2 regions of the Desulfosporosinus sp. SYSU MS00001 genome follow, and region 1 is predicted to be linked to the other one. Evidence: riboswitches for the same ligand, from Rfam matches in the RefSeq annotation. Region 1 holds a riboswitch; the other holds the start of a gene.
What was found. A riboswitch is a leader RNA that binds a small molecule or an ion and turns the genes downstream of it on or off. The one in region 1 is predicted to bind cyclic di-GMP.

Region 1 (16,519 bases):
TGCTTCAATAATTTTACCGAACTAGGTTTAGAGGGTGGACTGATTCGGTTAGAAGGCAAAGTAATCGCCTATACGATGGGGGAAAAACTTAATTCGGATACATATGTTATTCATGTTGAAAAAGCATTTGGTTATATTCCTGGGGCTTATCAAATGATCAATCATGAGTTTGCAGCGACTATTAAGGAGAAATACCCTGATTTGGTATATGTAAATCGTGAAGAAGATATGGGTGTTGAAGGGTTAAGAAAAGCGAAACTGTCCTATCATCCAGACAAAATGGAAGAAAAATATCTGGGTACTTATTTTCAAGGGTAAGGGAAAATTTATTTGACAGTCAGGTGGAGATCAAAGTTCGATGCATAAAATGCGGTTGGCCGAAATAGGTGAGGAACAACAACAAAAAGAAATATGGAAACTCTGTTTTGGAGATCCTGAACGTTATATTAATTTCTTTTTTAACAATAGGTATAAGGCAGATGAAACAGCTGTTTTGCTTGATGACAGGGAAATATTAGCAATGCTCACGATGATGCCGGTTAAAACTGTGATTTCTGACCATCATAGCTACAATACCGCCATGCTCTACGCTATCGCGACAGCTCCGAAATACCAGAATCAAGGTCTGGCTTCGAAGTTAATTGACTATTGCTGCCAATATCTTAAACCTTGTCGAACTGAGGTTTTTGTGTTAGTTCCGGCGAATCTAAAACTTTTTGATTTTTACCGTAAGCTGGGATTCCGTAATGGATTCTATATTAAGGAGACTCAACTGAATTACAGCAATGTAGATACCTTACCGGTTTATCAACAGGGCGAGTGCCTTATTTACCCTATCACCCCTGAGGATTATAATCGCCGCAGGAACCATCAACTTCAGGGCAGTTTCTATATTTCGTACCGGGATGAGGACATTGTCTACCAAAAAAAACTGTCTCAACTGTCAGGAGCAGACATTTATGCCCTAGATATTGGAGAAATTGAGGGATGTTTAGCGGTTGAAAGACTGAGTCCTGTGAAGGTAATAATTAAAGAGATCTTAATTCCAGCAGATTTAATGACCATAGCTATTAAACAGCTGGTTCAGAAGATACCGGCTGATGAATATGTTCTGCGCACCCATCCCCGCTTTGGCAAATATTTAGAGGGAATTGCGCGTCCTTTCGGAATGATTAAAGCACCTGAAGAATTTGATGAAGGGACTAGTTCTGAGGAGAATTCTGGATATCTGGGCTTAGCCTTTGATTAGTTAAAACTCCAAAGTGGTTGCAAATAACCAAAGGCGTTCTCGCTTCACTAGCTGAGAACGCCCTTTATTTAATGATTAGGCGAGCAAAATTGGGGACTCAATGAGGGTGCCAACAAGTTTTGGTACAGCCACATTTTATGGTTATTCTAAAACCTTATGGTTTACCGAAGACTGGCAAAAGATTCATCTTCCGGGAGGGCAATTTCTTTGAAATGGTTGGCGAGAAATTCTAAATGGTGGCGAAGTTCAGTTCCATGCATCGGCTGACCATGACTGGGAATTGCCAGAGAAGGATTTAGGTCTCTAAGCGTTTTTAAAGATGTTTCAGCAGTTTTCCAATCAAACGTAAAATATTTAGGAGGTCCGCCTATCTGTTCCTTTTGAGTAAACATTGAGAGAAGAGATTCTTGTCTCAATGTTGTAAAAGCATCACCAACAATCATTATGCCGTCCTTTTTTCGAAAAAGGGAAACATGACCTTCTGTATGACCGGGGGTAGGTATCCAGATCCAATCAGGCACAAAAGGCAATTTGCCTCCGGAAGGAAGAGCGGCGGCGTGTGAGGTTATATCAATTCCAGAGTGCGGAAAACCAGGTGACATTTTGGCTACTAAACCCTCGTCGACTGTAGGATCTCCCATTGGGTAATCTTTTTTTCCCGTAATGTAGGGCAGTTCTAACGAGTGAATATAAACCGGCACATCCCATAATGCAGCAAGTTTTTTTACTGAACCTACATGGTCGAAATGGCCATGAGTTAAGAAGATGGCCTTTGGAGGATTATCTTTACCAAAATATTTTTCTGCTGTTTGTATTATATAGTCAGCAGAATTTTCAAGGCCAGTATCAACAAGCACCCAGTTGCCGGTACTCGAATTGTTTATTTGTATTAGACATGCATTGACAATCGTAAATTCCAGCAGAACTATCCCTGGGGTTACTTCCTGTGAGTGTGTTGTTAAGCCGGAAAGAACCTCAATAAGTTTATTTCCCATCAAAATACCTCCCTAAAACGTTCTCTGGGTTATTATGTTCAGAGACAATAATTCCTATTGATGCTAAGTTTTCTCATAGGATGAACAACAAAAACCTCCTTCCAAATTGTGGATGGAGGTTTTTTAATATATTTGGTTAAAATTATTTTAAATTCAATAAAGGAATTTATCTCTTTTTGGCGAATGTTGAAAAAACAAGTGGAATAAAGAAAGTGAATGTTGACTTACAACTAGGATTCCAGATGCAGCCAGATAGTGGGAAAGAGAACAAGGAAAGTGACAGTTATCATTAAAATGGTATGTAATGCAAAGAGGGGGCGATGAGCTTGGAAGAGCAAGAAAGCTATTATCAATGGGCACTGAAGAAAGGAATATCACGCCGTAATTTTCTCAAGTTTTGCACAGCAATGGGGGCAATGTTAGGCTTAGAGGCATCGGCTCTACCAAAGATTGTCAATGCCATGGAGTCTAAACCGCGTATTCCGGTCATTTACCTTAATTTACAAGAATGCACTTGCTGCTCGGAATCATTTATTCGTTCCGGACATCCCTTAGTGGCAGATCTTATTCTGAACATGATTTCTCTTGATTATATGGAAGTTCTCCAAGCTGCTGCAGGGGATCAAGCCGAGGCAGCTAAGAAAAAAACTATGAAAGATTTCTTTGGCAAATACTTGCTCGTTGTCGAAGGCAGTGTGGCCACCGGTGATGAAGGAGTCTACTGCACCATTGGGGGAAAAACGACCCAGAGCGTTTTAGAGGAAGCTGCTGAAGGCGCTCTTGCAGTCATAGCCTATGGCTCCTGCGCCGTAAATGCCTGTGTTCAGGGGTCAGCACCCAATCCGACTAATGCTGTTCCCGTGAAAGAAATAATTACCAGTAAGCCGGTGATTAATGTTCCCGGTTGTCCGCCAATCGCCGAAGTCATTACAGGTACGATTGTTCATTATTTAACCTTCGGCACTCTGCCTGAACTGACCAACCAAGGGCGTCCCAAAGCCTTTTATCAACATCGCATCCATGATAATTGCAACCGTCGGGCTTTTTTTGACGCAGGTCAATTTGTTGAATCCTTTGGTGATGAAGGGGCTAAGCAAGGTTGGTGTCTCTATAAAATGGGCTGTAAAGGTCCCACAACTTATAATGCCTGTGCGATTACCCAATGGAATGAGGGCCTTAGCTATCCCATTAAATCAGGCCATCCGTGTTTGGGCTGTTCAGAAGATCATTTCTTTGATAAGGGACCTTTCTACACTCATCTTGCGGATGTACCCAATCATGTGATTGGAAAAAATCCGGATCAAATAGGTCTTATTGGCCTGGGGATAGCCGGTACTGCAGCTGCTGCCCATGCTTTGGCTACAGCAGTCGGCAAGGCAGGCAAAACTTCTGCACCTAATTCTTCAAAAGATGAATCTGCCAATTAAGGTTTATTAACTCGAAATCTATTGAAGGAAAAATTGATTTAGAGAGGGATTGTATATGACCAAAAGAATCGTCATTGACCCTATTACACGTATTGAAGGACATTTGCGAATCGAAGTCAATCTTGACGGTACAAAAATCACAGATGCCTTAAGCTCTGGGACAATTTTTCGTGGGATTGAGAAAATAGTCGTAAATCGTGATCCTCGTGATGTCTGGGCTTTCGTTCAAAGAATTTGCGGTGTATGTACGCATATTCATGCTCTGACATCCCTTCGGGCAGTAGAGGATGCTTTAAATATCGAAATACCCAAAAATGCAAACCTTATCCGCAACATAATGACTGCCGCTCTTCACTTACATGATCATATTGTACACTTTTATCATCTCCACGGTTTTGATTGGATTGACGTTGTCAGCGCCCTTAAAGCCGATCCGGCACAAACATCGGCTCTTGCTGCTTCAATCTCCAGTTGGCCCTTGTCCTCTCCGGGATACTTTAAGGATGTTCAACAAAAAATTAAAACCTTTGTTGAAAGCGGTCAACTTGGGATATTTGCTAATGCTTATTGGGGACATCCGGCATACAAGCTTCCGTCTGAAGCCAACTTAATGGGGGTTGCGCACTATCTCCAGGCATTAGAATGGCAAAAGGAAATTGTCAAAATTCATACTATTTTCGGCGGAAAGAATCCTCATCCAAACTATGCCGTTGGCGGGATGGCTTGCGCTATTAACTTAAATGACAATGACGTTATAAACATGGAACGATTGAATCTTGTTAAATCTAAGATTGATGAAGCTCAGACCTTTGTAGATCAAGTCCTTATACCGGACATTCTGGCTATAGCCGGTTTTTATAAAAACGAGCTTTGGGGAGGCGGAGTGAGTAATTATTTGGCTTATGGCGGGCTTCCCGGGACTGATATCAATGACCCGGATCACTTTCTCTTTCCGCGGGGCGTTATTTTGAATCGTGATCTTAGCAAAGTCTATGATGTTGACCTTAAAGATCCCAACCAAATCCAAGAATTTGTATCTCACTCTTGGTATAAGTATGATGACAAAATCAGCGGGCTCCATCCTTGGAATGGTGAAACAAACCCTTCGTATGATGGCCCTAAACCTCCCTATGACAACCTTGATGAAACTAAATCCTATAGTTGGATTAAGGCTCCCCGCTGGAAAGGACAAGCCATGGAAGTTGGTCCCTTAGCCCGATTTGCTATAGGCTATGCCAAAGGAAACCAGGAGATGAAAGGTCTGGTTGATAGTGCATTACGCAAACTCGACTTGCCAATTACCGCTTTATTCTCCACTCTTGGCCGCACCTTGGCTCGTGCTCTTGAAGCCAAATATTGTGCGGATCATCTGGCTGGGTTTTACAATGAGCTTATTGCCAATATTAAGGCTGGTGACTCTGTGACCTTTAACTCGGAAAAATGGGAACCTCAGACTTGGCCTAAGGAAGCTCAGGGAATTGGTTTTTCTGAGGCCCCCAGAGGAGCTCTTGGTCACTGGGTACGTATAAAAGATGGTAAGGTCAGCAATTATCAAGCAGTGGTCCCCACAACCTGGAATGCTTCTCCGCGTGACCTTAAGGGGCAAAAAGGGGCTTATGAAGCATCCCTCCTTGATACCCCCATGGCTTTAGAAAATCAGCCCCTCGAGATATTAAGAACCATTCATTCCTTTGATCCCTGTCTGGCTTGTTCCACGCACATTCTCGACAAGAACGGGCAGGAAATGCTAAGAGTAAGATCACGTTAAGGGGGGAGGAGAGTTGATGTCTCAGAAAGAACAAGTTTATGTCTGGCAGATTCCCATCCGTTTATTTCACTGGATCAACGCCTTTTGCATTACGATTCTTTTCACAACCGGAATGTATATCGGTTATCCGGCGTTTATTGTCAGCGGTGAGGCTGCCGGTCATTTTCTTATGGGTACCTTTCGTTATGTTCATGTAGTAACGGCATTGATTTTTACAGCTAATATGTTGTTCCGCCTCTATTGGTTTTGGGCGGGCAATGACTACGCCAAACTCCGCTTCTGGAGAAAATCATTTTGGCAAGATACCTTTAAAACCCTAAAGTATTATCTGTTTCTTTCGCAAAAGTCGTCGCCTCATGTAGGTCATAATTCCCTGGCCAGTTTATTCTATCTTTGTTTCATCTGGGTGGCTGGTTGTATGATGATCATCACCGGGTTGGCGATGAAAAGCGGCAGTGACCCGAATGGAACATGGTTTGCTCTATTTGGCTGGATAATTCCGGTTTTAGGTGGAGAATATAACGTCAGGATCTGGCATCATCTGCTGGCCTGGGGGTATCCCCTCTTCCTAATCGGCCATCTCTATATGTTATTTCGTCAGGACATTTTGGACAAAGACGGAACCGTCTCCTCCATTATAACCGGCTGTAAATTTGTTGAGACCAATAGTTACGTCTCGCCTGATTTGGACTTTTCTCCAGAGACAATTTCAGCAGGGGCTTTGGAAGCTGCCAGCTCGCAAAATAACTCCATATAAGGATACAGAGCATTGATCGGGAGGGCATATTCTTGAATAAGGTTAATAGGGAAGACCAAATTGAAATCGGGATACTGGGACTTGGAAATTCGATTCGCCAGGACGAAGGGGTCGGTATTCACCTTTTAGAACGGCTCCGCAATGATCTGCCATCGGAAATTGTCCTTCTTGATGGAGGAACGGATGGCTTGAGGTTATTAGAATTCGTTGAGAATACGAAACGTCTGATCGTTTTGGATGCTGTTGAGGCGGGGAAAAAGCCTGGAGAGGTAGTCGTGTGGCGTGGAGATGACGTGCCGAAGTATACAAGTAATAAACTTTCTGTGCATCAAATGAGTTTTGCAGAAGTTTTGTACTGGGCCGGATTCCAAGGACGTTCACCGAATGAAATTGTTGTTATTGGCGTTCAGCCTGAGAATCTGGACTGGGGTACTGAATTAACGGAGACGCTGCAGAGAAGTATTCCGGAAGCCCTTAATCAAGTGAATGCCTGCCTGGAAGAATGGAGTGTTATGAAAGCTGCTGGCCATTGAGGCTGGGGCTTTTTTAATTTTCTCAGCAGTTAGGGATGGGCAGCGGTGCATATGTTTTCTGGCAAATACTTAAAATAGTTAAAATGGCCTAAGAACTTATGACACGCGGCTTAGGAAAATTCCAAAGCAATGTAGGGCCTTTGTTTCAGCGAAAATGTCTTAGGAATTGGAGATGGGACAGATGAACGTTGCAATAATGGGCGCGGGATTGTCTGGATTGGCATGCGCGATTACTTTAGAAAAAATGGGTGTAACCCCGACAATTTTTGAGAAAAGGTCCCAAGTAGGAGACCGTTTTGTTAATGGCGAAGCCTTTTTGCCGGCCTTGAATCGGCCTATTGCGGATTGTTATGCTTATTTGTCAGAAAAACATAATATCTACATACAGCCTTTAAGCAATATCCGACGAATAACTGTCTCTTCAGAAAATGCTCAAGCCACATTACATGGACAATTGGGTTTTTTAAATGTCAGAGGAAGAGACAGGGATTCTTTAGAATTTCAACTCTCTAAACAGGTAAAATCAGAGATCATTTTCAATTCTCAATATACCTATGAAAATCTCCTGCAAAATTTTACCCATATTGTACTTGCAACGGGTGACGCAGCCTATACTGCCAAAATACAGGATTTTCGACAAGACCTCACTGTTACTCTTAAGGGAGCGACGGTTGAGGGGAGTTTTGATAAACATCATGTCGGGGTGTGGCTTAATAACAATTTTGCTCCACAAGGGTATGGCTATTTACTTCCTTTTTCTGAAAAAGAAGCGACAATTACCCTTGGATATCCCGATTATCCTCATAATCAAAAATTTGACCTAAAGAGTTTATGGGAGAAATATTATCAACGAGTGTGCAGAGATTTGCAGCAAGACCTGCGAGTAACCGATAACTTTGAGGTTACTCGATATATTATTGGGATTTGTTCCAGTCCCCGCTTGGGTAATACCTTTTTTACCGGTAATTGTTTTGGCGCCATAATGCCTGCTTACGGCTTTGGTCAACTTCCTGCTATTCTGACAGGCATCTATGCTGCGAAAGATTTATGTGGCCTGGGTAATTACAGAGAGTTAATTAAGCCCCTAAAGCAAAGCTATAAGTATTCGTTAGCTTTGCGCCGAGCGGTAGAGAAACTAGATAATAATAAGTTGGATAGACTAGTACGACTTATTGATACTGAATTAGCCAATAACTTAATCACAAATCCGTACATTAATCTCATGAAACTATTAGGTTTTGCCTTACGGCCTTATCAAATAATGAAAGAAGTTTAGGTACGTAATGATAGTCGGATTTGATGGAAAGGAATTTTAAAGTATTGTGGAAAAATATGGAATTACGGCATATTGTGTATTAAGTTTCAAGAAAGGAGGAAAAGAGAATGGCATTTGGAGCAGCTGGCGGTGGAGCAGGTTTTGGTTGGGGAGCAGGTATTGGAATTGTTGTGGTAATTATCTTACTTTTAATTGCTATGGGCATCGTATTCTAAAAAAATAAAAAAAGAAAGAGGAGATAAATTATGTACGGATATGGAGGCTTTGGAGGCTTCGGCGGTTATGGCGGTTACGGCGGCTATGGTTATGGCGGCGGCTGCATCGGAGCAGGGATTATTGCCATTGCTGTTCTTATTTTGATTGCACTTGGAGTAATCTTTTAAATCGGAGTTTTAAATCTAAAATATTGCAGACTGCTGGCAATGCTTGCAGTCTGCATTGATTTTAGGCCCTAATTATTTGTAATGTAATTAGGTTTCCATAGGCACAAGAGCAAAAAAATATAATTTGTAAAATAAATAACGTTGACGTAAACTATAAATAAATGGTTTGTAGCCAAAAGCTCTAGCTCAATTAATTTCGTAATTGTTTCAAGCGGAAGAATGTTGAGAGGAAGCTATTTTGAAGAGAAAAGAGAAAGGAAAACGAAAACGAAAACGAAAACGAAAACGACAACTATTGCTAATGCTCAAAAGATTGATATTTACAGAATGACAACGCTTAAAAAGGCACAAAATAAGACAGTTATGAATCTTGAAGATTAGTAAGCTTTAACGGATGGTCGCCATCAGTAAAAGCTTCTGATAATCTCGGCGAATATTATTAGGGAAGGATCACAGTTTATGCAAAGCACACGTTATAAATGGATTGCATTGTCAAATACAACCCTTGGAGTATTTATGGCGATGCTCAACGGAAATATTGTATTAATTTCGCTTCCGGCTATTTTTAGAGGAATCCAAATAAATCCCATGGCCCCTGCAAGCACCGCTTATTTGCTCTGGTTGTTGATGGGGTATACAGTGGTGACAGCTACATTGCTTGTTTCCTTTGGCAGAATATCCGATATATATGGCCGTGCCCGCTTATATAATCTAGGTTTCGCTATTTTTACTGCAGCTTCAATCTTGCTCGCTCTAACCCCGGGAAAGGGAAGCATCGGGGCAACCGAATTAATTCTCTTTCGACTTTTGCAAGGGGTTGGTTCAGGATTCCTGTTCTCCAACAGCACTGCGATTCTTACAGATGCCTTTCCTCCTAATCAAAGGGGAATGGCAATGGGTCTGAATCAAATCCTTGGCATCGGTGGTTCCTTAGTAGGGTTAATCTTGGGTGGCCTTTTAGCCGATATCCAATGGCGTTTAGTTTTTCTAGTCAGTGTTCCTGTCGGCCTTACGGGTACAATATGGGCCTATCTTAAATTAAAGGATACAGGTTTATTGTTGAGGAAAGAGAAGATCGACTGGTTAGGAAATGGTACCTTTGCCGTTGGCTTAACGGCCCTTCTCTTAGCGTTGACTTATGGTATTATGCCCTATGGAGCATCGAAAATGGGTTGGGGCAATCCTTGGGTTATTGGCGGCATTATTCTTGGAGTTGTCCTTTTAGCAGGCTTTATTTATATCGAACTTGTTACCGAGACACCTATGTTTCGCTTAGAATTATTTAAAATCAGAGCTTTTGCAGCCGGTAATCTTAGTTTGTTTTTATCATCAGTAGCTCGAGGCGGATTACAGTTCATGCTGATCATCTGGCTCCAGGGAATTTGGCTTCCTCTCCACGGCTATAGTTTTGAGCAAACACCCTTGTGGGCGGGGATTTATATGCTGCCTATGATGTTAGGCTTTTTTGTCATGGGACCTATAAGCGGCTTTCTTTCGGACCGTTTCGGCGCTCGCGGTTTTGCCACAATTGGCATGCTATTATCAACGCTTGCTTTTATATTATTAACTCTTTTGCCGGCCAATTTCAGTTATTTGCCCTTTGTTATTATATTGCTGATTGCCGGTATAGGAATGGGGATGTTTGCTGCTCCTAATACAACGGCTATCATGAATACTGTTCCTCCCGAGCATCGGGGAGCTTCTTCCGGGATGCGTGCTACATTACAAAATACAGGCTCGGCTTTAAGTATGACATTGTATTTCAGCATCTTGATCATTGGCTTAGCTCATCATTTGCCTGCCACCATGTACCAAGGACTTATCAGTGCCGGAGTTCCGGCAGCGGCCGCCCAAACAGTTGCCAGCCTGCCGCCGACGGGAGCTTTGTTTGCTGCCTTTTTAGGTTATAATCCGATGGCCCAATTGTTACCTTCGGCTGTTCTCCATAATTTGCCTCAGGCGAGTCAACAGCTGATTCTTGGTACGGTCTTCTTTCCTAAACTAATTGCTCCTGCAGTCATGTCAAGTTTGCGAATTGCTTTTTACATTTCTGCAGTATTATCGGTTATTGGGGCGGTAGCTTCCTATATGCGAGGAAAAACGACTCAGCCTCTTCAATAGTCAATGAAATTTTTTTATAAATACTACGATAAAATTAACAATTACTTTAAAGGGGTGGGGTAATTATGGCAAAAGCATTTGAAACTATGGTAAAGCAGGTCGTATCGGTAAGTAATTATGATTCAGTAAAAACGGTCCTTCAGGCTTTTGTGGAACATCGGATCAGCGGCGTTCCTGTCATCAATGCTAAGAATGAACCGATCGGTTTTATCAGCGATGGTGATATCATGAAAAATATTGGCTATCAGGATCCAAAGATATTCTTTATCGACGCTTTTAATTCAGCTTCGTGGGTGGATACGGAAACCTTTGATGATAAAATTAAAAATCTCATGAATTGCAATGTTATGGAAATCGCCACTAAACGGGTCATAACTGTGGAAGCAGAAGAGGATCTGGATCAAGTGGCCAAAGTCTTAGGTAACAAGAAAATAAAGAAGGTCCCTGTTGTTTCCCAGGGGAAACTTGTAGGTATTATTAGTCGTGGAGACATTGTGCGTTATATCGTAAATAACTTTATTAAATAAGATTAGCCCGAGAAAGCATTCACATAATAGAGCCCCCAACCTGAAACTGGTCCTTATCAGTTCCAAGTAGGGGGCTTTTGTCGTTGCACATTAACTTTTATCGAACTAGGGAGCTACCCAAGGTTTAATACGATTTTGCAGAAAACACTTATTTCAAGCAGCTTTAAAGGGAAGACAATTACTCCCTTATTAGAAACGAATAAGTCGCCATAAAAATCCGGGCGAATTTATGGGTTGTAAATTTTGAAGCGGAATAGATTGGACTTCTTCACCGGATTTGATTTTCAAAGCGGCGCTATTACTGTTGGCTGTGATTGGTAATTTAGTAGTTTGGATATCTATGGAATAGTTGACTTTCATTCCAGGATATCCGAAGATTTTTACAGGCTTAGACGCTTTTAACGGACTGTTGCTGTCCCAAGCTGTTGTAAGTTCGCCATAACCAGAGGCAGGTTGGTCTAAGGTATAGAGTTTGAATTGAGAGCGAACTTGATCCATTATGTCAACATTTGCTTGGAGCGCACTTTGGAGAGATTGCTGAGTAATTTGCCCTAAGACCGCACCAATAATGTAATGGGTTTCATCGCCAACTACAACGGGCGCTGCCGATACAAAACAACCGCCTGCCGCTGTTGTGGATCCTGTTTTAATGCCTGTAATGCCATGTTTTCCTACCATACTATTGACATTGTAGACTGTTCCGGCAACAGGAAGAGTCGCTTGCGGCATGGCAACAATTTGACGAAAAACAGGGTCTTGCATGGCTGCTTGGGCAATTTTTATTTGATCTACAGCGGTGCTGACTGTCGTTTCGCTGACACCGCTGGCATCTGCATAGTGTGTTTTAGTCATGCCAAGCAATTTTGCGGTTTCGTTCATTTTAGCAACAAAAGCTTCATCAGATCCGGCTACCCAGCGGCCAAGGGTATCGGCAACATTGTCTCCCGAAGGGAGTAATAAACCTTCCAGGAGTTGCCTTTCAGTGAGGGTTTCCCCTTCTTCAATCTTTAAATATGAATAGCCGTTGCTTAAAGCGTTTTGATAACCAGCGAAATCTTGAGCACTCATAGTTAAAGCGGGACCGTCTTGACCAGGTTGTAAAGGATGAGCTTTTAAGACTAAATAAGCAGTCATAATTTTTGTAACGCTGGCAATTGGTACGGATGTTTGGTTTGGCGTTGACGTTATGACCCCTAAATTTTCTGTGCCAACAGCTGATTCACCCTGTTCGGGAAATGTGACCGAAAAATGACCGGGCAATGAAGAGGACGTTGTAGCTAGTTTCGCTTCTACACCCGGCAGAGGGCCATTATAACGACCAACAGCCAGAGCACAAATTAAGATTACAATGAGCAAAACCAAAATTCCTTTGATGGGAACCATCGAAACCTTGTGAGATGGGGAAGTGGACGGAGTCCCAGACATAAAAAAACCTCCTTAAATAGATTAATAGGAACAGTTTAATTTTACAGGAAGAGTTCGGTTTCGACAAATGGTTTCTTTGCAAAATAGTTATTTTAGACATAAGTTTATAATAGGTAATTAGTATATCCACGGAAGTGAAATGGGTCACATAAACTTAGATTATGTCAAATTAAATTTGATGTTTGTCACAAATTTAGAAATAATGTAATAATATGATAAAAATACGTTATAATGGTTAAATGATGTTGTACTTTATCATATCTTATAATATACTACCTTTCAGTGATACAAAACTGTTTAATGATGTAAGGAGATAATCGATAATTTAACATTCAGTGATAAAGGCAAACTCAGTGAGAGCTGAGGACGCAAAGCCACGGGTCTAGCTAAAGGATGATAGACAGCCGGGTTACCAAACAAAGAAACTGTGTCGCCGTTCATTGAGTTCGGCGTTTTTTATTTATAATAAGGAAGGGTTAAGGGAGATAAAGAGGAGGGAGAATTCTTGAATTGGTTGTTAAAGCAAGTCCATACGAATTTAGCAGTGAGCAGGACAGCGAATGCCGATTTATTTGATAAAGTGGGTGTATTGTTATTACATAAAGGACAACCAATCACAGAAGGTATCCGAGATCTTCTTGAAAATAGGGAGGTTTTTATTTGGGAGAGAAAAGAAGATGAAAATCGTTCGTCAAATGTTGTTAAAGCTTTTCCTAAGGATGTCTATGTTAAATTAGTTGGTTCTTTATGGAGTATTTATCATGAGGCAAAACTTATTAGTCAAGAACAGATAGAACATACAATTAATCTAGTGGAAACAATTATCAAACAATTAAGACCTATTAATGTATATTTAAATTTGAATTTGGTCCGACTTGATGTTGAACAATTTAAACATCATGATTATGGGACTTTTGCGCATAGTCTGAACGTAGCAATTTTAGCAACGTTGACAGCCAGGCGTTTGAGGTATAGCGAGAAGAAACTTAGGCATTTAACTCTGGGAGCACTTTTGCATGATTTGGGTAAATTGAATATTCCTAAAGAAGTTTTGAATAAACCTGGAACTTTGACGGCGAAAGAGCTGCTTCTTATGAAGCAGCATCCACAGTTTGGCGCGGATATGTTGAAAAACTCTCGGGTATTGCCAAGTGTATTAGAGACAGTCGTTAAACATCATGAACGCTGGAATGGCACTGGCTATCCTTGCGGGTATAAAAAGGATGATATTCATCTCGATGCCCAAATTGTAGCTGTTACCGATGTATTCGAAGCATTAACTGCTGACAGACCCTATCGAAAAGGTTTGCCGCCTTACTATGCTTTGGAGATGATCATTGCTGGGGCGGGAAAAGGTTATAATCCTACAGTTGTTAAAGCTTTTCGTGAAAGCCTTATCTTATATCCGGAAAATGCAGTTGTAACACTCAATACCGGTGAAATAGGAGTCGTTGCGGCTGTTCCCGTGCAAATGCCTACACGGCCTTTGATTCGTCTGTTAAGAGATAACAAAGGACGGTTTCTCAATAAGGCACAATATGTAGATTTAATGCAAGATTTAACTCGTTTTATTGGGCGTGTTGAGTTTAACCTTCCAATGTGAGGTTATCCAGAGGATGGGAATCCAAACAAAAACGAAAGGGAAAATAAGATAACTTTCAACAAAAGAAAGTTTTGTACTTAAATAGAATCCCTTTTTAACTCCGAAAGCGATTCCAAGAAATGTAGCACCTAATAGGAGCCGCCATTTTATTCCTTTTAAATTTAGAACTGTTTCTAATCCCCAAGTGGTCATGTAAAAAAAAGCGCAACATTTTATCACTAAGGCACCGAGCCAAACTCCCATAAATAAGGATTCTACACCAGCCACGGTCCTGCTTATTTCTACCATTTTACCTAATTCAAGAATGCCAAAGGATAGACGAATTGTTTCTCTTGGTCCAAAGACAAGAATTTGACTTAAAACTACGATGGTATTTAAAATTCCTACAAGAAAAGCTGCTCGCCAAATCCCCGTCTTAAATTGGCTTATTTCTTGCTGATTGTTCTGGGGCAGAAATGTAATGATTCCTGCTAAGAACATGGAATAGACCATGGGAAAAGGTATTACTTTAAGAGCGCCCCATAAAAGGGGTTTAACTCCGTTTTCAAAGAAAGGAAGAAGTTCATTTTGTTCAATGCGCGGAAATGTTAGGACAATGTTAAAAACTAAGGCCACAACGATGACGGGCAGGAGGACTTCAGAAAAGCGAGCAAAGACTTCAATTCCAGTAGATGCTAAATAGAATACTAGCAGCAGACCACCAAGGTAAAGGACCCAACGAGGCACTAAGGGCATTATGGATTGTTCGTAAATAATTCCGATAAAAGCTAAGAGTAACCCGCCATAGTAACCGGATATTACAATATAGAGAGAACCTATAATTTTTTCAGTCCATTTCCCAAAGATAATTCCCGAAATATCCAACAAATTTTTTTCGGGGTATCGGGCTGATAATGAAAGTATCATAATACCGTAAGGAATTGTTAATGCAAAGGCAGGCATAATAGACATCCAACCGTCCCGTCCGCCTGCTTCGGTAACAAAAGTGGCAATGAGAAGGAACGTTCCGCCCATGAGTACAGATGCTCCTAAGGTCATGAATTGGTGTGCTGAAATTCTTTCCATAGTCCCTTCCCGTTTGAACCTTCTCACGTTTGCTTTACCAGTTGTGTCAAATTTTGAAAACAAACATGGTATCCAATAGTTTTACCCGTCAATCCTTCAATTATCCTTAATTTAAGAGGGCTTCGCCGGTACCCGTAACGATTCAGGTCTGCGATTTAAGCAATTTTGTTAAAGGGACGATTTTAATTCCCTGAGCTTTAATTTCCGGAAGCATCTCCTTAATCGCCCGTGCCGTATTAGGCCCTTGAGGGCCGACATGACCGATACCTATTGCTTTACCGGAAATCTTTGCTTTGGAAATGAGAAGTTTAATTTGTTTTTTAATTGAATTCAGATCCGCAGAATTATCCAAGAAAATATCCCGAGTACCTGCTGCTAAACCGGCATTTTTTGCTTCTCGAGCTAAAATGGTCGACTCAGTTGTCTTGCTGTCCAAGACTACTAATCTATGTTCTTTTGCCATCGCTACTATTGCCGATACAACTTGAAGGTTTTCTGTGCCCTTTGATCCCATATGATTACTTATCCCAACTGCATAGGAAATTTGCTTATAACTCTCTTCAAGGCGTGTTCGAAGTTCTTGCGGTGACAAATTTGTTGTTAGAGCCCCAGGTCCAAGCCATTCCCGACGCCCGTTCTTTGCTTCAATGGGCATGTGAATAATAATTTCGTAACCAAGATCATGGATTAATTCTGTTTCCTTTTTACTATAGAGCAGATTAGGCATAATTGCAGCAGTAATTGGAATGTTTAATTCTAACATCTGTTTTGTGCCAGGATTATCAATGCCGAAGTCATCGATGACAATAGCTATTTCACCGCTGACAGGCTCTACTGATATGGGACGATTTGAAGAAGCCGCATGTCGTATAAATCCTATAATTGTCATGATTGTAATAATTAAGATTGAAAGTGATACGATAGGACGTCGAGGGATTAAGATTATGTTACGGTGATTCATAGCCTTACACCTCTGTTTCGCTTCTTATTTGAATATATTGATTAATACCCGGAGTAAGACATAAACTTTGAAAAAAGAGTGAATTCTTCAGATGGCTCTTGTTTTATTCATAGGTAAGAAAATCCGAAAGGTATTCCAACAGAAAAACTAAGCAGCCTCGTTTCGGGATTGAACGGAACAGGGCTGCTTAGTTTTTTTGAATTATTTGCTATTCAATTTTCATTGAACTTTCAGCTTACATTCATTATAGATTCAGCTTAACGCTTAATAATTGAAGAAAGTTCTCTAAACTTCAAGGAGGTTGACAAAAATGCACAGAGCCGAAGATATTAAAATTTTATTAGTTGCGGACGAGCCAAATATTCTGGAGTTTTTAGAGATGGGTTTTAAATATGAAGGATTTACTGTTCGTATTGCTCAGAATGAGAA
Region 2 (16,519 bases), on a different contig from region 1:
TTAGTTTACTTCATAAACATTATAATGATTGCTTGAATGTTTGTAAATATTTTTTGTTGATTGATATTGTAAAGCAAACAATTTTTAGAAGTATATGGATATCTCCTTATTAGCTTTATTATGCAGATTTCAAGATTATAGGACTCCCTCATACTACTTTTTATGTAAGCTAGGGCAGTCTTGATACAGACTGTTCACAAATCGTCAGAAGATTTGTTGGGGATGGAATTGATGAATTAATGGTTAGTGTCAATATAAAAGAAAAATTGGCAGAGATCTTTGAAAAATTTAAACTATTGAAAGGTGTAGGTCAATTTATGTCGAATAATGTATATAATTCAGCTACGACTGTCGGATAAAATCGGAAACCCATAAACCTCAAAAGGCCTTTCGTTGTGGAGGTATCATATGAATACGTTTATAGAAAGTGAGCTTCAATATCAGGACATGACGTCTGCTCTAGCCGAAAAAGTGTCGTTATTTGAGACTATCTTTGCTGCCGTTAGAGAGGGAGTTTTACTTCAAGACGAAAGTGGGATTATTCTCAATGCAAACCCAGCCGCCGAAGAATTATTGGCTGCAAGCTTAAGTGAATTAAAATCTGATGACTATATAATAAATCCCACAGAATGGGCTTATGAAGATGGACAGCTTCTAATATGGCGGGAACATGCTCGTAAGACTGTCCTTCAGTCTTCGGAGCAAATAGGGGAGATCAGGATTCTCCATCGGTTTAATCCATATCCATGCTGGCTGAGTATTCGCAGTCTTGTTCTGCCCGGAGATTATAAGTCCTCGGCCCGGGTTTTAACGACTCTCAGCAACATTACCCAGATTCAATACACGGAGTGCAGGGAAAGAATCCTTTATGAAATTACAAAGCGTTTATTGGAAGAACGTTCGTTAAATGATATTTTACAATACCCTTGCAATGAATTAGTGAATACTTTAGGGTATCCGTTAGCAATTATTGGCCTGAAAGGAAGAAAAAGTTCTCTAACTTTAGTGGCACAAGCAGATCTGGGGGGCCTTTCTTCTAAAATACAAATGTTATGGAATAATAACCATAAAGATTCTTACGGATTTGACGAAGCGATACGAACCCGTAAGCCTCAAATCCATGATGTTTGGCAGAATTCGCGTTATTACCCCTGGTGGCCAATATACTCGAAGCTTTCCATTCGGTCGGAAGCTATCTTCCCTTTAATAACAAAAGGGAAAACCTTAGGCGTTTTGATTTTGTATGCCCCAAGTGAGGAATTTTTCAATCCTTCTAAGGTTAACCTTGTCCAATCTCTTGCCGATCAACTGGCATTAGTGCTCTGGACTTCGGAAAATCAGGGCCAACTTCAACTCCAAAATAAGGCTCTTGTTGCAGCGGCAAGTTCTATTATTATCACTAATCGAGCGGGAGAAATACTTTGGGCTAATCCCGCTTTTACCAGATTATCCGGGTACTCCCTCAATGACACTCTGGGAAAAACTATGACGTTAATTTCTTCAGGATACCAGGATAAGGCGTTCTATCAGAATTTATGGCGAACCATTCTGGAAGGAAGAACCTGGCATGGAGAGTTAATTAATCGTCGAGCCGATGGAACTTGTTATAACGAGGAAATGACCATTACGCCTGTCATCGATGACGACGGGCGAATAACTCATTTTATCGTGGTAAAGCAAGATATCAGTGATCGCTTATCGATTCAGAATGCTCTGCTGCGTCAAGAAGAACAGTACCGCGATATGTTTGAAACAATGAGCAGTGCAGTAATAGTTTTTAAGCCTGTTAACCAGGGAGAAGATTTTATTTGCACAGCTCTCAACCGGGCGGCGGAAAAAATAGAAAATATCTCCAGACAACAAGGGATTGGCGCATGCCTTGACGAAGTCCTTCCGATGGCCAAAAAATTAGGTGTCTGGGATCTTGTTCTTCAAGTGTATCGTACCGGAGAGAAGAGGCATTTTCCAGCTGTTTATTACAAAAACCAACGATGTTCTGGGTGGAGTGAAGGGGTTATTTATAGACTAGCGACAGGTGACATTGTCTTGCTCTATGATGATGTGACCCAGCGTATACTTAATGAAAAGGCACTTTGGCAGGAAAAGGAGCGCGCCCAAGTAACTTTGGCTTCCATCGGAGATGGTGTGATTACCACAGATGTGGGGGGGAAAATCACCTACCTCAATCCCGTCGCAGAAACGATGACTGGCTGGGCCTATAAGGATGCTGTTAGTTTATGCATTGAGCAGGTATTTGATATTTATCATGGAAGTACGGAACTTCCCTTAGTCCAGCCTCTATATCAGTGCTTGCGGGAACGCAAAGCGGTCACGTTGTCAAATCCCGCAATTTTAAAACATCGACTTGGTCACCAGACCTTTCATATTAAAATTTCAGTAACTCCCATGCGTGATCGGGAGGAAACAATGATTGGAGCGGTCTTAGTCTTTCACGATGTCACTGAGAAAAGGGCCCTGCTTTATCGCTTATCTTATCAGACAAATCATGATGCTTTAACGGATCTGCCCAATCGTTTATTGTTTAAAGATCGCTTGGACTTGGCTATATTACAGGCCTGCCGTCGACAAGAACAAGTTGCCGTCTTTTTTCTGGATATGGACGACTTTAAACTTGTTAACGACACCTTCGGGCATGCGCAAGGTGATGCTTTGCTTTGTCAGATCGCCGAGCGTCTTAAAAATGCCTTGCGGCCTGATGATACAGTTGCCAGACAAGGCGGGGACGAATTTATCATTTTATTGTCTGAGCTCTCTTCAGAACAACAAGCTGCTCAAATTGCTCGGAAATTGCTGAAGGTTCTAAATGCTCCATTTCAGATTGGCGATCAAGAGACTTATATTACAGCGAGTTTAGGTATTGCTCTTTATCCTGTCGATGGTGAAGATCCGGAAGTATTGATCCAACATGCCGATATGGCAATGTATCAAGTTAAAGCTGAAGGCCGCAATCACTATCATTTTTATACGGAAGCTCTTAACCAACGTTTGTCGGAACGATTAAAACTGCAAAATGAAATGCGTCGTGCTTTGCAAAAAGGGGAATTCATTCTGGAATATCAGCCTCAATTTAATCTAAAGGATGGGCAGATTTGTGGGTTTGAAGCGTTGGTACGTTGGCAGCATCCTCATAGAGGTCTCCTGCCTCCAAGCAAATTTATTGCAATCGCCGAAGAAAGCGGTCTTATCTTGCCGTTAGGAGAATGGGTTTTACAGTCTGCCTGTATACAAAATAAATATTGGCAGGATTTAGGCTATCCTCCGGTGAGCATGGCGGTTAATCTTTCTGCGCGTCAATTTCGTCAGAAGGACCTTGTTGAGAAAATTTCCCGGATTATTGAGACTACTGGCTTGGAGGCCCAATGGCTGGAATTAGAGATTACTGAAACTTTAAGTATGGAAAACGTGGACTTAAGCTCGGAAATTCTTCGAAAAATGAAAGCAATGGGCATTCGGCTTTCCATCGACGATTTTGGAACAGGATTTTCATCCTTGAGTTATCTAAGCCGTTTTTCTCTGGATGCTTTGAAAATTGACCGCTCGTTTATTTCTTCTTTGATGGAACATCTGGATAGGCAAGCCATAGTTCTGACAATTATACAATTAGCTAAGAATTTAGGACTCAAGGTCATCGCCGAAGGAGTAGAACGTCTTGATCAGTTAGATTTTCTTCATAGGAAAGACTGTGACGAGGTTCAGGGATATTTGCTGGCTAAACCTGTTTCGGCGGAAGAGGCTGAACGATTCTTTAACCTTGATATAACGGAATTAACTCAGTTCCCAGACAGTGCCGATTAGCATAGATCCGGTTCTTTTTCATGAAATTATTTTTTAAGGACTAGAGTGAAACTAAGACGGGCCGTACGTTATAAAAGTGTTATTCCGGGGATAACCGCAGGGGTATACACTCTTTGCGAGAGCTCGTTGTCAATCATAAAAAGCCCGGCCCCGTCTTCTTTGATAAGTTTCAATTTCTTTAAAACACGCCCCATGTTTTCCTCTTCTTCGGTTTGCTCTGTAATATACCATTGAAGAAAGATTTCAGTGGTATGATCTTTATTTTCTCGGGCAATGTCCATTAGGGAATAGATTGATTGGGTCACAAACTGTTCATGGCTTAAAGCGACCTCAAATACTTCTTGGGGACTGGAAAAATCGGTTTGAGGTTTTGCAATTTCAATTAGTGTGATCTTCCCGCCAATCTTATTGAGATAATTGAAGAAGCCTAAAGCATGATCACGTTCTTCTTGAACTTGAACACGAAAGTAAGTAGCAAAACCGTCGAGATTCTGGGATGAAAAATATGCTTGCATGGCAAGATATAAGTAACCAGAAAAAAGTTCTTTATTAAGTTGGCCATTTATGGCCTGAATCATGGTTTCCTTTTGCATGATAATAATCGTCCTTTCTGTTATTAGATGATTTCCTTTTTTAGAATTCTTCTACATATAAGTAAAAAATCCTGCAATTAAATTCAGAAGTGTTATAATTCTTCTTAAAGAAGAATGAATTAATGGAGACGTTAAGAATTCTAGATCTTGTGAGGGGGGAGCTATGCTATTATGTTTAATAAAATATTAGTGCCCACGGATGCATCTGAGTATTCTCGGCGTGCCTTTAAAATGGCTTTAGATCTTGCTAGAACCTTCCACTCTGAAATTGAGCTGCTTTTCATAACCTATGTTCCTGAAGCCTATTGGGGATACAGTATCGCAGCCAATTTAATTATTCCTCCGGAACAACTTGAAGAGGGAGGAGAGTTAGTTTTAGATACTACTCTCGAAGGAATGGATGTTGATGGCGTAAAAATTACCAGGAAAAAAATTGAGGGGCATCCTGCTGCTCGGATAGCTTCTGAAACAGAACGTGAAGAAATCGATTTGGTTGTTATGGGCAGTCATGGCTATGGCCCTCTAGCGGGTTCAATGCTGGGAAGTGTCAGTCAAGGTGTCTTACAGCGAGTTAAGTGTCCGGTTCTTATTGTTAAATAGACGGATACCATAACGCAATTCATCCCCTCCCTAATCGTTGCGGCGATTTGAGGAAGGGGATGGAAATTGCTGACGTGATTAAAAAGGAAATCCGAGGCGGCGAATGACTGCAAATCCGGCCTTTTTGGCGAGAGGTATAACTAGTCTGCGTACAAAGGGAGAACCTAGACGCTGAGCGAGTGGTATGCCAACATTTTTGGCCAAAGGAGGTCCGAAGTTTCGGAGAAGAGGTAATCCGATCTGACGAGCCAGAGGCGGGCCATATTGTTTTATAAGAGAAGGACCATATTGTTTCAGGAGAATTCCTGCTTGTTGCTGCCAAAGATCTGGTGTTTTGGAGATGGAAGATGAAGTCTGTTCTTCGACTAGGTGAGAGTTTTGCTGTAACGATGGGAAAGGTTTGACATTCTCTTGTTTTGCGGACATTTCAGGTTTAATGAGAGATGGGGCAGCGGGGTTGGGAGCAGTTCCCTGGAAGGGAATTTGTCCCGGTCGTTGTTGTTTGCTTGAAGTAAAGTTTTGTGTCTGATTAGGTGAGGGGAATGTCATTTGTTGTGTCGGGGAAAATCCCCTTTGCCCGATAAATGAAGCCATGGGCAAAACCCCCTTTAAAATCTGCGGATGTTTTTTCACAATACATGATATGAATTATATGGAAAAATAGTTAATATTTAGGGCCTAACTGAGAAAATGTTTTTTAATGATAGTAAAGAGCAAGGAGTCCGGGCTTTTTGTCCGGCTCACTTGCTCTTCTTTGATGTGATATGTTTGATATACAGATTTAAATAGGTTATTCGGCCAGAGCAATCGCTTCAATTTCCAAGATTGCGTCCTTGGGCAGTCGGGCAACTTGCACAGCGGATCGTGCAGGAGGGTTCTCCGGGAAATAGGCAGCATATACAGCGTTCATAGCGGCAAAGTCGTTCATATCTCTGAGGAAAACAACGGTCTTTACAACCTTACCTAGTGAAGAACCTGAGGATTCCAAGATAGCCTTAACATTATCTAAAGATTGTTTGGTTGCCCCTTCAATATCCGCTACTAATTCCCCTGTTTGAGGATTGAGAGGGAGCTGACCGGAAGTGAAAATAAGATTGCCGGCTTTGATTCCTTGGGAATAAGGGCCAATAGCCGCAGGTGCATTTGGTGTATTAAGAGTTTGTTTGCTCATAACATTACCTCCTTTAAAATAAATACTTGGCAAAGGAAAACACTAACTTTAAGTATACTTGATTTTTTGGGAATTAACCAACCAAGAAATTGGCACCAACTGATGGCACAAATGTTATCGATTATTTGGATTGTCTTTCTGAACCGGGGTAAAATAGGCAGATAGAACACAGTCGAAAGGAGTGCGGATATGGGTCTGGTTTATTCGATTTTTGTTCCTCATCCACCTATTGTCGTTCCAGAGATCGGAGGCGGAGAAGAACATAAGTGTCAATCAACTCTCGACGCTTATCGAGAGATATCACGTCGGGTGGTCAGTACAGATATCGGGACCGTAATTTTGGTATCGCCTCATGCGCCTCTAACAAAGGAAGGAATAACATTGCATACTGAGGAACGTATACAAGGTAATTTTGCTCAGTTTGGAGTAAGGTCGCTGAATTTCTCGTGGTCCAATGATCAAGACTTGGCAACAGAATTCCAACAACATCTTAAAGGCGTTATCCCTATTAACGAACCACTTGATCATGGAGCCTTGGTACCGCTTTACTTTCTGCAAGAAGCAGGATGGAAAGGAAAGGTTGTTCTTGTGGGAATGCCTTTAGAACACCCCGAAGAGTATGGACAGCAAATTGGCCAAATTCTTGAAAAAGTTCAGGGAAGGTTTGCTCTTATAGCCAGCGGGGATCTCTCTCATCGCTTAAAAGAGGATGGCCCTTATGGCTTTGATTCTGCTGGGCCGGAGTTTGATCAGGCGATATTCAGAGGGTTGCAGCGTGACGTTAAAAAACTAAGCGATTTACCCCCAGGTCTTGTAGAAAGAGCTGGAGAGTGTGGTTATCGAAGTTTGCGGTTGGCGCTGGCGGCGAAAGAAGGAGCTCCGGAGGTGCTTTCCTACGAAGGACCCTTTGGTGTGGGCTATTTAGTAGCTGATTTGTATCATTCATCGCCTTTGCCTCATTGGGCAAGGCGCTGCCTGAGAGCCCATTTGAAGCAGGAGGAACTAAAACCGACAGATTTTCCGAGGGAAGCTGAATTTGCTCTGCGCAGAGGATGTTTCGTAACCCTGAAACAACATGGTGAATTGCGTGGGTGTATTGGAACTACTCAACCTTGGCAAAAAAATTTAGCCTTAGAAATTCAGCATAATGCGGTGGCGGCGGGAACAGAAGACCCGCGTTTTTGGCCGGTGGAGATTGAAGAATTGGAGACTTTATCCTTCACCGTTGACGTTTTAGGTGAGTTGGAGAAGATTTCAGGGCCGGAAGTATTAGATCCTTGGCGGTATGGCGTTGTTGTGCAAAAAGGCGGGAGAAGCGGGCTTCTGCTTCCTCATTTGGAGGGTGTTGATACTGTTTCAGATCAAATAGCTATTGCGAAACAAAAAGCCGGGATTTCGGCAGAGGAAGATGTAGATCTTTGGCGCTTCGAGGTCGTGAGACATTATGAGTAATTCAGATCAAGAACCTCTTACTGCAGGTTGTCTTCTCTGCCCCCAGCATTGTCAGCTAAGGGAGGGACAGAAAGGTCGGTGCCATACGCGAGAAAATCAGGGAGGAGAGATTATTTCCCTTACTTATGGCGAAGTGGCCGCCTGGAATCTTGACCCGATTGAGAAAAAGCCTTTATATCATTTTTATCCTGGTTCTTGGATTTTTTCTGTGGGAGGTTTTGGCTGCAATTTAAGTTGTTCATTTTGTCAAAACCATGAAATATCCCAGAAACGCGAAACGGGACGAGGAGTGACTCCCGGGGAACTTGCTCTACAGGCCCGTAATTCCTTGGGATTGTGTTTTACGTATTCTGAACCGAGCATGTGGTTTGAAATGATTCGAGATACCGCACCTCTCGTACGTGCACAAGGCGGAAAAGTGGTTCTTGTCAGCAATGGTACAATGTCCGGACGCTTTATCGAGGAACTGATTCCTTGGCTTGATGCGGTCAACATCGATATTAAAGGTTTTTCCGAATCCTTTTATCAACATTATTGCGGGGGAAAATTAAGCTGGGTCTTAGAAAACGTTGAACGTTTAGCTGGGCGTGTCCATTTGGAAATCACGACCTTAGTGATTCCCGGAGCTAATGATGATTCTGAGGAGATTACCAGATTGTCAAAATGGCTGTACAACCTAAATACTCCTCTTGCCTGGCATCTCAGCCGTTATCACCCGGCCTACCGGCTATCGACTCCATCAACAGAACCAACAACATTAGAACAATTATTTAAGATTGCCAAGGAACGACTCCCCTATGTCTATCTTGGAAATGTCAGTGGAGGCAGTACAACCTTTTGCCCTAAATGCGGGGAAGTTGTAATCCAGCGCGAGCCGATGGTTGTCAGCCGCCTGCGTAACGGATGTTGTCCGAAATGCAATTTTAAACTGTTTGGCGAATTTTAACTTTAATATTAATAATAGCGGAGTATAAGGTATCCGGCTGAAATAAAGATTGTGATCAGCATCGTGGGGAAACCAACTTTTAAGAATTGGATATAACGAATTTTGAGGCCATTCTTTTCGGCAATTCCAGCCACGATTAGGTTAGCTGAAGCTCCTTCTAAGGTGCCGTTTCCTCCGAGGCAAGCACCCAAGGCTAAAGCCCACCACAGGGGTTGGGTCTGAGCCGGCGTGAGATGACTAAGCAGGGCTAATTTTTGGATTAAAGGGATCATGGTTGCTACGTAGGGGATATTATCAAGAAATGAAGAGAGGATTGCGGATATAAAGAGGATTAAAAGGGCGGTTAAGAGAGGTTGCCCCCCTGTCAAACTAATACTCCACTGTGCCAGACGATCAAGGACCCCGGTTTCGACAAGCCCTCCGACAAGTACAAATAATCCGGCAAAGAAAAAGAGCGTCGGCCATTCCACAGCCAAGAAGATATCTTCAGGCTCTTCACGGGTCCAGAGCATTAGGAGCATAGCTCCGCTTAAGGCAATGGTTGCGGTCTCTAAATGCAGAAGGGAATGAAAAGAAAAGGCTGAAATAACAAGGGCTAAAACGACTAAACATTTTTTGAGGAGGGCAAAATCTTTAATCTCATCCCACTCATTTTGCAGCATTAATTTGCTTTTTAAGGATTCTTCGGTGATTAACTTTTGGCGATAAACAAAGTAAAAAAGGGACAAAGTCACTGCAATAATAATGAGTATCACTGGTGCAAGATTGAGGATAAAATCCATAAAACTGAGGTCCGTTTGCCCGGCTATCATAATGTTTGGCGGATCTCCGATCAGAGTGGCGGTACCGCCGATATTACTCATAAGAATTTGACAAAAGAGAAAGGGAATCGGATCAACCTCTAACTCATCAGCAATTGATAAGGTTACGGGTACTATTAACAAGACTGTTGTGACGTTATCTAAAAAAGCCGATAATATACCGGTGAGGAGTGACAAGGAAATCAGGAGCAGGATCGGATTTCCTTTTACTTTTTTGCTGACCCAGATAGCTAAAAAGGAAAATACACCTGACCTGCGGGTAAGATCTACGATGAGCATCATACCAATTAGCAATCCCAGAGTATTCCAATCAACGTGTTCTACTGCCTTTTCTTGATTGACAATCCCCAAGATAATCATTAGTGCAGCTCCGGAAACGGCGATAACGGATCGCGGAAATTTCTCCATAATAATAAATAAATAGCTGAGTAAAAAAATACCTGTAGCAATCCAAATAAGCATCTACACACCTCCAATAATTATTTGAAATAGTTGCTTGCGAGTGAACTCATTCGGCAAAAACTGAACATCGAAACTTCAATGACGAAAGTGTCCTCTGGACACTTTTGCCGAAAGCGCATAGCTCATAACAAATGCGATCGCTGAAGAATATACTCTTCTCCCACCGAAAATAGTAAGGGGTACTGTTCACGTATAAAAAGGGGGGAGTTTTTCGCTTAGATAGATATAAAAGGGGAGAGCAGTCCCACGTACTGCTCTCCCCAGAGAAGTTCTATCTTGTAGTCTGGCCATCATAGCTTAATACTGACTAAGCAGCAGCTTCAAGCTTTAGATCCATGACTTTAGCGCCCTTCACTTTCATGAAGTTTACCCCAACCGAAATGGAATTTTTCACTTTTAACGCAAAATTTTAATCATTAATAATATATCAAGGATTGGAAGTTGCCGTCAAGATAAAAACTTTTTAGGATAAAACAGCTAGGACAAACAAATACTAATTCAGATAACTTAGATGAGTCATATCGTAAAAGTAAGGAGGTTATTTGGGTGTTTAAACATGTCAAGGATATGGAATACACAGTTCATGTTGATCGACCTGACCCCCGGTTCGCAGTGCTGTTATTGGAACAGTTTGGGGGCGGCAATGGCGAACTTAAAGCTGCTATGCAGTATTTTTCTCAAAGCTTAGGTTGTAATGATCCGAAAATTAGGGATTTGCTGCAGGACATTGCTGCCGAAGAATTAAGTCATTTGGAGATGGTGGGGGAAGCCCTGGGAATGCTCATTGGACAAGTTGACAATATTCCCAAAGACTTTGCGGCGAATCATATGGCTTTACTCGGGGGAGGCCCTCTGCTCGTGAATTCTGCCGGTGTTCCATGGACTTCAACCTATGTCAACTCCATGGGAGACCTGTATACAGATCTTTCATCAAATGCCGGGGCAGAACTGAGGGCAAAATTGATTTATGAGCGTCTTCTGCAGCAAACGGATGACGCCGGCGTTAAAGACATGATCCGATTCCTTTTAAGTCGGGAAGAGTCTCATAACTTCTCATTTATGAAAGCAATCGAAACGCTGCAGGGATCAGGAGTAAACAAAGACTTCAGAGATTCGGATTTCTCGAAAAAATATATGAATATGTCCACCGGCCAAGGGGATAGTCGCGGTCCATGGAATCAAGGAAACGAGTTTTCTTATGAAGAAAATCCTAACGAGAAATATGGTGGGCCGGCTCAGTACGGAAAAGATCCTCAGCCAAACGGACAACGAGAAGTGGCACCCGGTTATATGGATCAGACCCGTAACAATCCTCAGTATGCCCAACCACAACCACCGAAACAACATTAATTATAAAACAAAAACAAAGGACGCTTCTGTCCTTTGTTTTTTAAATATATAGACAGTGCTTTGGATATTCTAAAATGATATTTATGTTTGAAATTGGTTGACAATAACTTGCAAACCGATTAATATAATTCGTGTACGAAATATACGCCACCGAAATATACGTTAACGAAATAAGTGAACAAAGGAAGTACGGATGATGGAAAATCCTAATCAAAGTTATCAAATCGCCAAGCTGTTTCAAGAAATTATGATTCTTTTTAGACACAATAAGGGGAATGTCTTTGAAGAGAGCGGCATTACTATGCCTCAAATGATGGTTATGGGAATATTGGGTAAGGAAAAGACCCTTAAGATTACTGAATTAAGTGGAAAACTCAGCTTATCCAACAGTACCGTGTCAGGGATTATTGACCGTTTGGAAAACATGGGTCTTGTTGAAAGAAAGCGAAGTGAGGAAGATAGAAGGGTCGTGTATGTCAGTGTTTCACCAAAATTTGCAGAGATACATCAACGCTTACATCAACAAATCGTCAAAAAAATCTCCGGTGCTTTAAGTACAGCAACATCGGAGGACCAAGAGAAAATTATCGAGGGGTTAGAACTTTTAAAGAAACTGCTTTATGATTATCAGCAATGTCCAATGGATAATTGATAGATTGTTAAGAGGTAGGGGGACGTTCATGATTAAATTGTATAAATCGTTAAGACATTTTTTACCCTATATTTGTGGCGTAATTTTGTTCCTTTTTGTACAAGTGCTTTCAGATTTATATCTACCAACGTTGATGGCGGACATAGTCGATCATGGGATTGTAAATAAAGACATCGGTTATATATTTCAAGTCGGTGGACACATGCTTTTAATTGCAGCCGGAGGGACTTTATGTGCTGTTGCCGCCAATTTTCTTTCTGCGAAAACTGCTGTAGGGTTTGGCAGGCTCTTGAGAAATAGAATCTTTACGAAAGTACAGAGCTTTTCTTTACAGGAATTTGACAAGCTTGGTACAGCGACATTAATTACCCGGACGACGAATGATGTGACTCAAGTTCAGCAAGTCTCCGTTCTAATTTTAAGTATGATGATTTCTGCACCACTTACCTGCCTGGGCGGGATTTTCATGGCTATCCATGAGGATCCAGGTTTAACGTGGGTTCTCTTAGTTTCGGTTCCGGTGCTTTTTGCCATTATCGGAATTGTCCTGACCAGAGGCATACCTCTCTTTAAGCTGATGCAAATAAAACTCGACAAGCTCAATCTTGTTCTGCGAGAAAATTTAACGGGCATACGTGTTATCAGAGCTTTTAATCGTATCGAAAAAGAAAAAGAAAGATTTGATGATGCCAATCTGGACCTTATGAACAATGCCGTAAAGGTTAATAAGATCATGGCTGTACTAATGCCTATGATGATGTTAATTATGAATTTCACTACGATTGCTATCATTTGGTTCGGGGGAATGCGTATTAATAATGGTGAGATGCAAGTTGGTTCTCTGATGGCCTTTATTCAATATTCGACACAAATCCTATTTTCTTTCTTGATGATGACGATGCTCTTTGTAACGGTTCCGCGTGCTCAAGCCTCTGCGGCGAGGATCAACGAAGTTTTGGAAATTGAGGTGGAAGTTAAAGATCCAATCAAGACAAAGGCAGTACCTTTGAAGAAAGGATTTGTTGAGTTTCAGGACGTTTCTTTTCGATATCCCGGAGCGGAACAGCCGGCCTTAAAGGAGATTAATTTTAGTGCCGGTCCTGGGGAGATTACGGCAATCATTGGAGGAACGGGCTCTGGGAAATCAACCTTAGTAAATTTAATTATGCGTTTTTACGATGTTGGGAGCGGACGGATTTTGGTGGATGGAGTGGATGTCCGAGAAATGAGCCAAGAAGGTTTAAGAGCTAAGATTGGGTTTGTTCCCCAGAAATCCGTGCTTTTTTCCGGAACCATTGCCGATAATATCCTATATGGCAAAGAGTATGCTTCCCTGGAAGAGGTGGAACATGCTGCTCAAGTTGCTCAGGCTGCGGATTTCGTTGCAGGGATGGAAGAGGGGTTTGATCATATCATTGCTCAAGGCGGCACCAATGTTTCAGGCGGACAGAAGCAACGTCTGTCTATTGCCCGCGCTTTAATTAAAAGGCCCGAGATTTATATCTTTGACGACAGTTTCTCTGCCTTAGACTTCAAGACTGATGCCAAATTGAGAGCAGCTTTGAAACAGGAAGTCTCAGAGTCTACAGTATTCATTATTGCTCAGCGAGTTGCAACCGTCATGGATGCGGATAGGATTCTTGTCCTTGATGATGGCCAAATTGCCGGCATAGGAACCCATCAAGAATTGTTAACGACTTGTGAGGTCTATCATGAAATTGTAGCTTCACAGCTTTCAGAGGGAGAATTAGCATGAGCAGACAACGAGAGATGACAAGACCAACGGGTCCAATGGGCGGCAGACCAGGTGGACCTGGCGGATCTATTGGAAGACCTATTGAAAAAGCCAGGAATTTCAAAGGAACATTGCATAGACTTTTGGGTTATTTAAAGCCCCAGAGACTAAAACTCAGTTTTGTGGTTGTGTTTGCCATTTTAAGTACTGTATTTAGTATTGTGGGACCGAAGATTATGGGCCAGGCCACGACGATAATGTTTGATGGAATTATGAATGGTGGGAAGATTAATTTTGATGCTATTTGGAGGATTGTCCTGACTCTGATAGTTCTCTATCTTCTTAGCTCTTTGTTCAGCTATGCTCAACAATATATTATGGCTGGGGTGGCACAAAAAATTGTTTACAATTTGCGTAAGGACGTCGACGAAAAACTTACGCTGCTGCCGCTCAGGTTCTTTGATGCCAGGACTCATGGCGAAATATTAAGCCGTGTGACGAATGACGTTGATAATATTGCCAACACCTTGCAGCAAAGTCTTACTCAACTTATTACTTCTGTTGTGACAATTATTGGGGTCATCGTTATGATGTTGACGATCAGTCCTTTGCTCACCCTAATTGTTCTCTTGACTCTGCCTCTCTATATTTTAGTCACTTCGATGATTGCCAAACACTCACAAAGGTTTTTTGCTGCTCAACAAAAGTCATTAGGAGAACTGAACGGCCATGTGGAGGAAATGTTCACCGGTCATATTATCATCAAAGCCTTTGGTCATGAGCGTAAGTCTATTGAAACCTTTAAGGAAATTAATGATAGACTTTATGATGCGGGGTGGAAAGCTCAATTTATCTCTGGAATCATCATGCCCCTTATGCGATTTGTCAGTAACTTAGGATATGTCATTGTCAGTGTAGTTGGGGGAATTTTCGTTACCCATGGCCGAATTAATATTGGAGACGTTCAAGCCTTTATTCAATACTCCCGTCAGTTTACCATGCCAATTGTGCAGACTGCGAACATTGCCAATATTATTCAATCAACCGTTGCCTCCGCGGAGCGTGTTTTTGAATTATTAGATGAAGTTGAAGAAATTCCTGATTCTGAGGATGCTAAAGTAATACCATTTCCTCAAGGAAATGTGAGTTTTGAGAATGTCGATTTTAGCTATAAGGAACAAGAACCGTTGATCACTAAAATGAATATTGATGTCCGGGAAGGAAATACCATAGCAATTGTCGGACCGACCGGTGCAGGTAAGACTACTTTAGTGAATTTACTCATGCGCTTTTACGATGTGGATGGTGGCAAGATTACTGTTGACGGTGTGGATATTCGGGATATTAAACGTGGGGAACTTCGCAATATCTTTGGTATGGTGCTGCAGGATACATGGTTATTTAATGGAACTATTTTGGAGAACATTGCCTATGGACGTGAGGGGGCAAGCGAGGAAGAAGTTATTATGGCGGCAAAAGCAGCCCATGCTGATCATTTTATAAAAACTCTGCCTGATGGGTATATGACCATCTTGAATGAAGAAGCCTCAAATATTTCTCAAGGGCAAAAGCAACTACTTACAATTGCCCGAGCGATTTTGGCAAACCCGGCTATCTTGATTTTAGACGAAGCTACGAGCAGTGTTGACTCAAGAACCGAGGTCTATATCCAAAAGGCTATGACAGAACTGATGAAGGGAAGAACGAGTTTTGTTATTGCCCATCGGTTATCGACGATTCGCGATGCTGATGTGATTCTTGTTATGAATCATGGGAGAATTATTGAAATGGGTAATCATGGAGAGCTTTTGGAACAGAAAGGCTTTTACGCAGATTTGTATAATAGCCAGTTCAGCGGAGCGGACTTGGATCATGAGGTGGTTTAAAATTCAAGAAGGAAATTAGTAAGAAAGTACTGCTGCAAAACGGCTTCCGGAAAATAATAGTCAGAAAAACAAGCCCAAGAGGACGCTTTTAACGCCTTTTGGGCTATTATCTTACCTTGATTTTAAAATACTTGAGCAAATTGTCATTACAAATTCGTTTTGGGACTATCCCCATTGTGCACTCTTCTTTAGTCGTTATGTTCACTACGGAAGCGATAGTGGCTATGATTATGATCATGATGATGATGGTTATGGTCATGGTTATGGTCATGGTTATGGTCATGGTCATGGTCGTGGTTGTGGTTGTGGTCATGGTCGTGGTTGTGGTTGTGGTCATGGTCGTGGTTGTGGTTGTGGTCATGGTCGTGGTCGTGGTCGTGGTTGTGGTTGTGGTCATGGTCGTGGTCGTGGTTGTGGTCATAGTTATGGTCATGGTCGTGGTTGTGGTCATGGTCGTGGTCATGGTTATGGCTATGGACATGTCCATGGCTGTGTTCATGATCATGCCCATCCTCTGAATCGTGGTGGTGTGGGCGGCCAAGGGCATGGGCAATCGTATGGTCTTTATCCGGAAGGGAATCGAACCAGCCGTTATTGGCATCTTCAACATTGTCTCTAAATTGAATGTAAGGTTTAATGTCAAGTAAGGGAGTTCCGTTAAAGGCGTCAATTCCCGAAATAATGATCTCGTTGCCCTGGATTTCTTTAATCTTGACAATGCTTAAACCAATGGGGTTAGGCCTGTTGGGGGATCGGCTGGCAAAGAGGCCAATTTCAAGTTCCGGTGCCCAAGGAGAATGGGTTAATAATTCTAGCGGAGAGTTTACTTGATCGAGATGATAAAGGACATAGACATAGTTAAAACTATCTAAGGATTTTAGGGCCCCGGCATACTCCGGATTTAAAGTGATCCAGAAATCACCAGGCGCGTCAGGGAGAGATTGATGGGGGGCATTAAAGGAGAAATAAGGGGTATGAATGGTTCCAATGGGTTGATAATTAATGTCCATAACGATCTCCTCTCAATTTTAACTA

Region 2: it holds a riboswitch for cyclic di-GMP, as region 1 does, so the genes downstream of both, ACPUYX_RS15030 (sodium:proton antiporter) here and ACPUYX_RS16605 (HD-GYP domain-containing protein) in region 1, are expected to answer to the same signal.

What each region holds. Positions count from the first base shown of each region.
Region 1 covers NZ_JBNFTW010000010.1:56,035-72,553, forward strand. Annotated here, with positions in the region: gene ACPUYX_RS16540 (DUF2156 domain-containing protein) at 1-318, shown strand, start outside; gene ACPUYX_RS16545 (GNAT family N-acetyltransferase) at 359-1,249, shown strand; gene ACPUYX_RS16550 (MBL fold metallo-hydrolase) at 1,411-2,244, opposite strand; gene ACPUYX_RS16555 (hydrogenase small subunit) at 2,565-3,671, shown strand; gene ACPUYX_RS16560 (nickel-dependent hydrogenase large subunit) at 3,727-5,439, shown strand; gene cybH (Ni/Fe-hydrogenase, b-type cytochrome subunit) at 5,456-6,196, shown strand; gene ACPUYX_RS16570 (HyaD/HybD family hydrogenase maturation endopeptidase) at 6,229-6,729, shown strand; gene ACPUYX_RS16575 (NAD(P)-binding protein) at 6,911-8,005, shown strand; gene ACPUYX_RS16580 (hypothetical protein) at 8,251-8,388, shown strand; gene ACPUYX_RS16585 (hypothetical protein) at 8,608-8,769, shown strand; gene ACPUYX_RS16590 (MFS transporter) at 8,848-10,509, shown strand; gene ACPUYX_RS16595 (CBS domain-containing protein) at 10,575-11,036, shown strand; gene ACPUYX_RS16600 (D-alanyl-D-alanine carboxypeptidase family protein) at 11,226-12,461, opposite strand; cyclic di-GMP riboswitch class I at 12,795-12,878, shown strand; gene ACPUYX_RS16605 (HD-GYP domain-containing protein) at 12,967-14,064, shown strand; gene ACPUYX_RS16610 (GerAB/ArcD/ProY family transporter) at 14,020-15,129, opposite strand; gene ACPUYX_RS16615 (divergent polysaccharide deacetylase family protein) at 15,272-16,090, opposite strand; gene ACPUYX_RS16620 (response regulator) at 16,401-16,519, shown strand, end outside.
Region 2 covers NZ_JBNFTW010000008.1:108,253-124,771, reverse strand. Annotated here, with positions in the region: gene ACPUYX_RS15065 (EAL domain-containing protein) at 409-3,816, shown strand; gene ACPUYX_RS15060 (ferritin) at 3,885-4,409, opposite strand; gene ACPUYX_RS15055 (universal stress protein) at 4,581-5,009, shown strand; gene ACPUYX_RS15050 (hypothetical protein) at 5,088-5,603, opposite strand; gene ACPUYX_RS15045 (RidA family protein) at 5,800-6,180, opposite strand; gene amrA (AmmeMemoRadiSam system protein A) at 6,370-7,632, shown strand; gene amrS (AmmeMemoRadiSam system radical SAM enzyme) at 7,625-8,578, shown strand; gene ACPUYX_RS15030 (sodium:proton antiporter) at 8,587-9,861, opposite strand; cyclic di-GMP riboswitch class I at 10,136-10,242, opposite strand; gene ACPUYX_RS15025 (manganese catalase family protein) at 10,408-11,211, shown strand; gene ACPUYX_RS15020 (MarR family transcriptional regulator) at 11,405-11,863, shown strand; gene ACPUYX_RS15015 (ABC transporter ATP-binding protein) at 11,892-13,619, shown strand; gene ACPUYX_RS15010 (ABC transporter ATP-binding protein) at 13,616-15,484, shown strand; gene ACPUYX_RS15005 (hypothetical protein) at 15,583-16,002, shown strand; partial or broken gene ACPUYX_RS15000 (TrmO family methyltransferase domain-containing protein) at 16,141-16,494, opposite strand.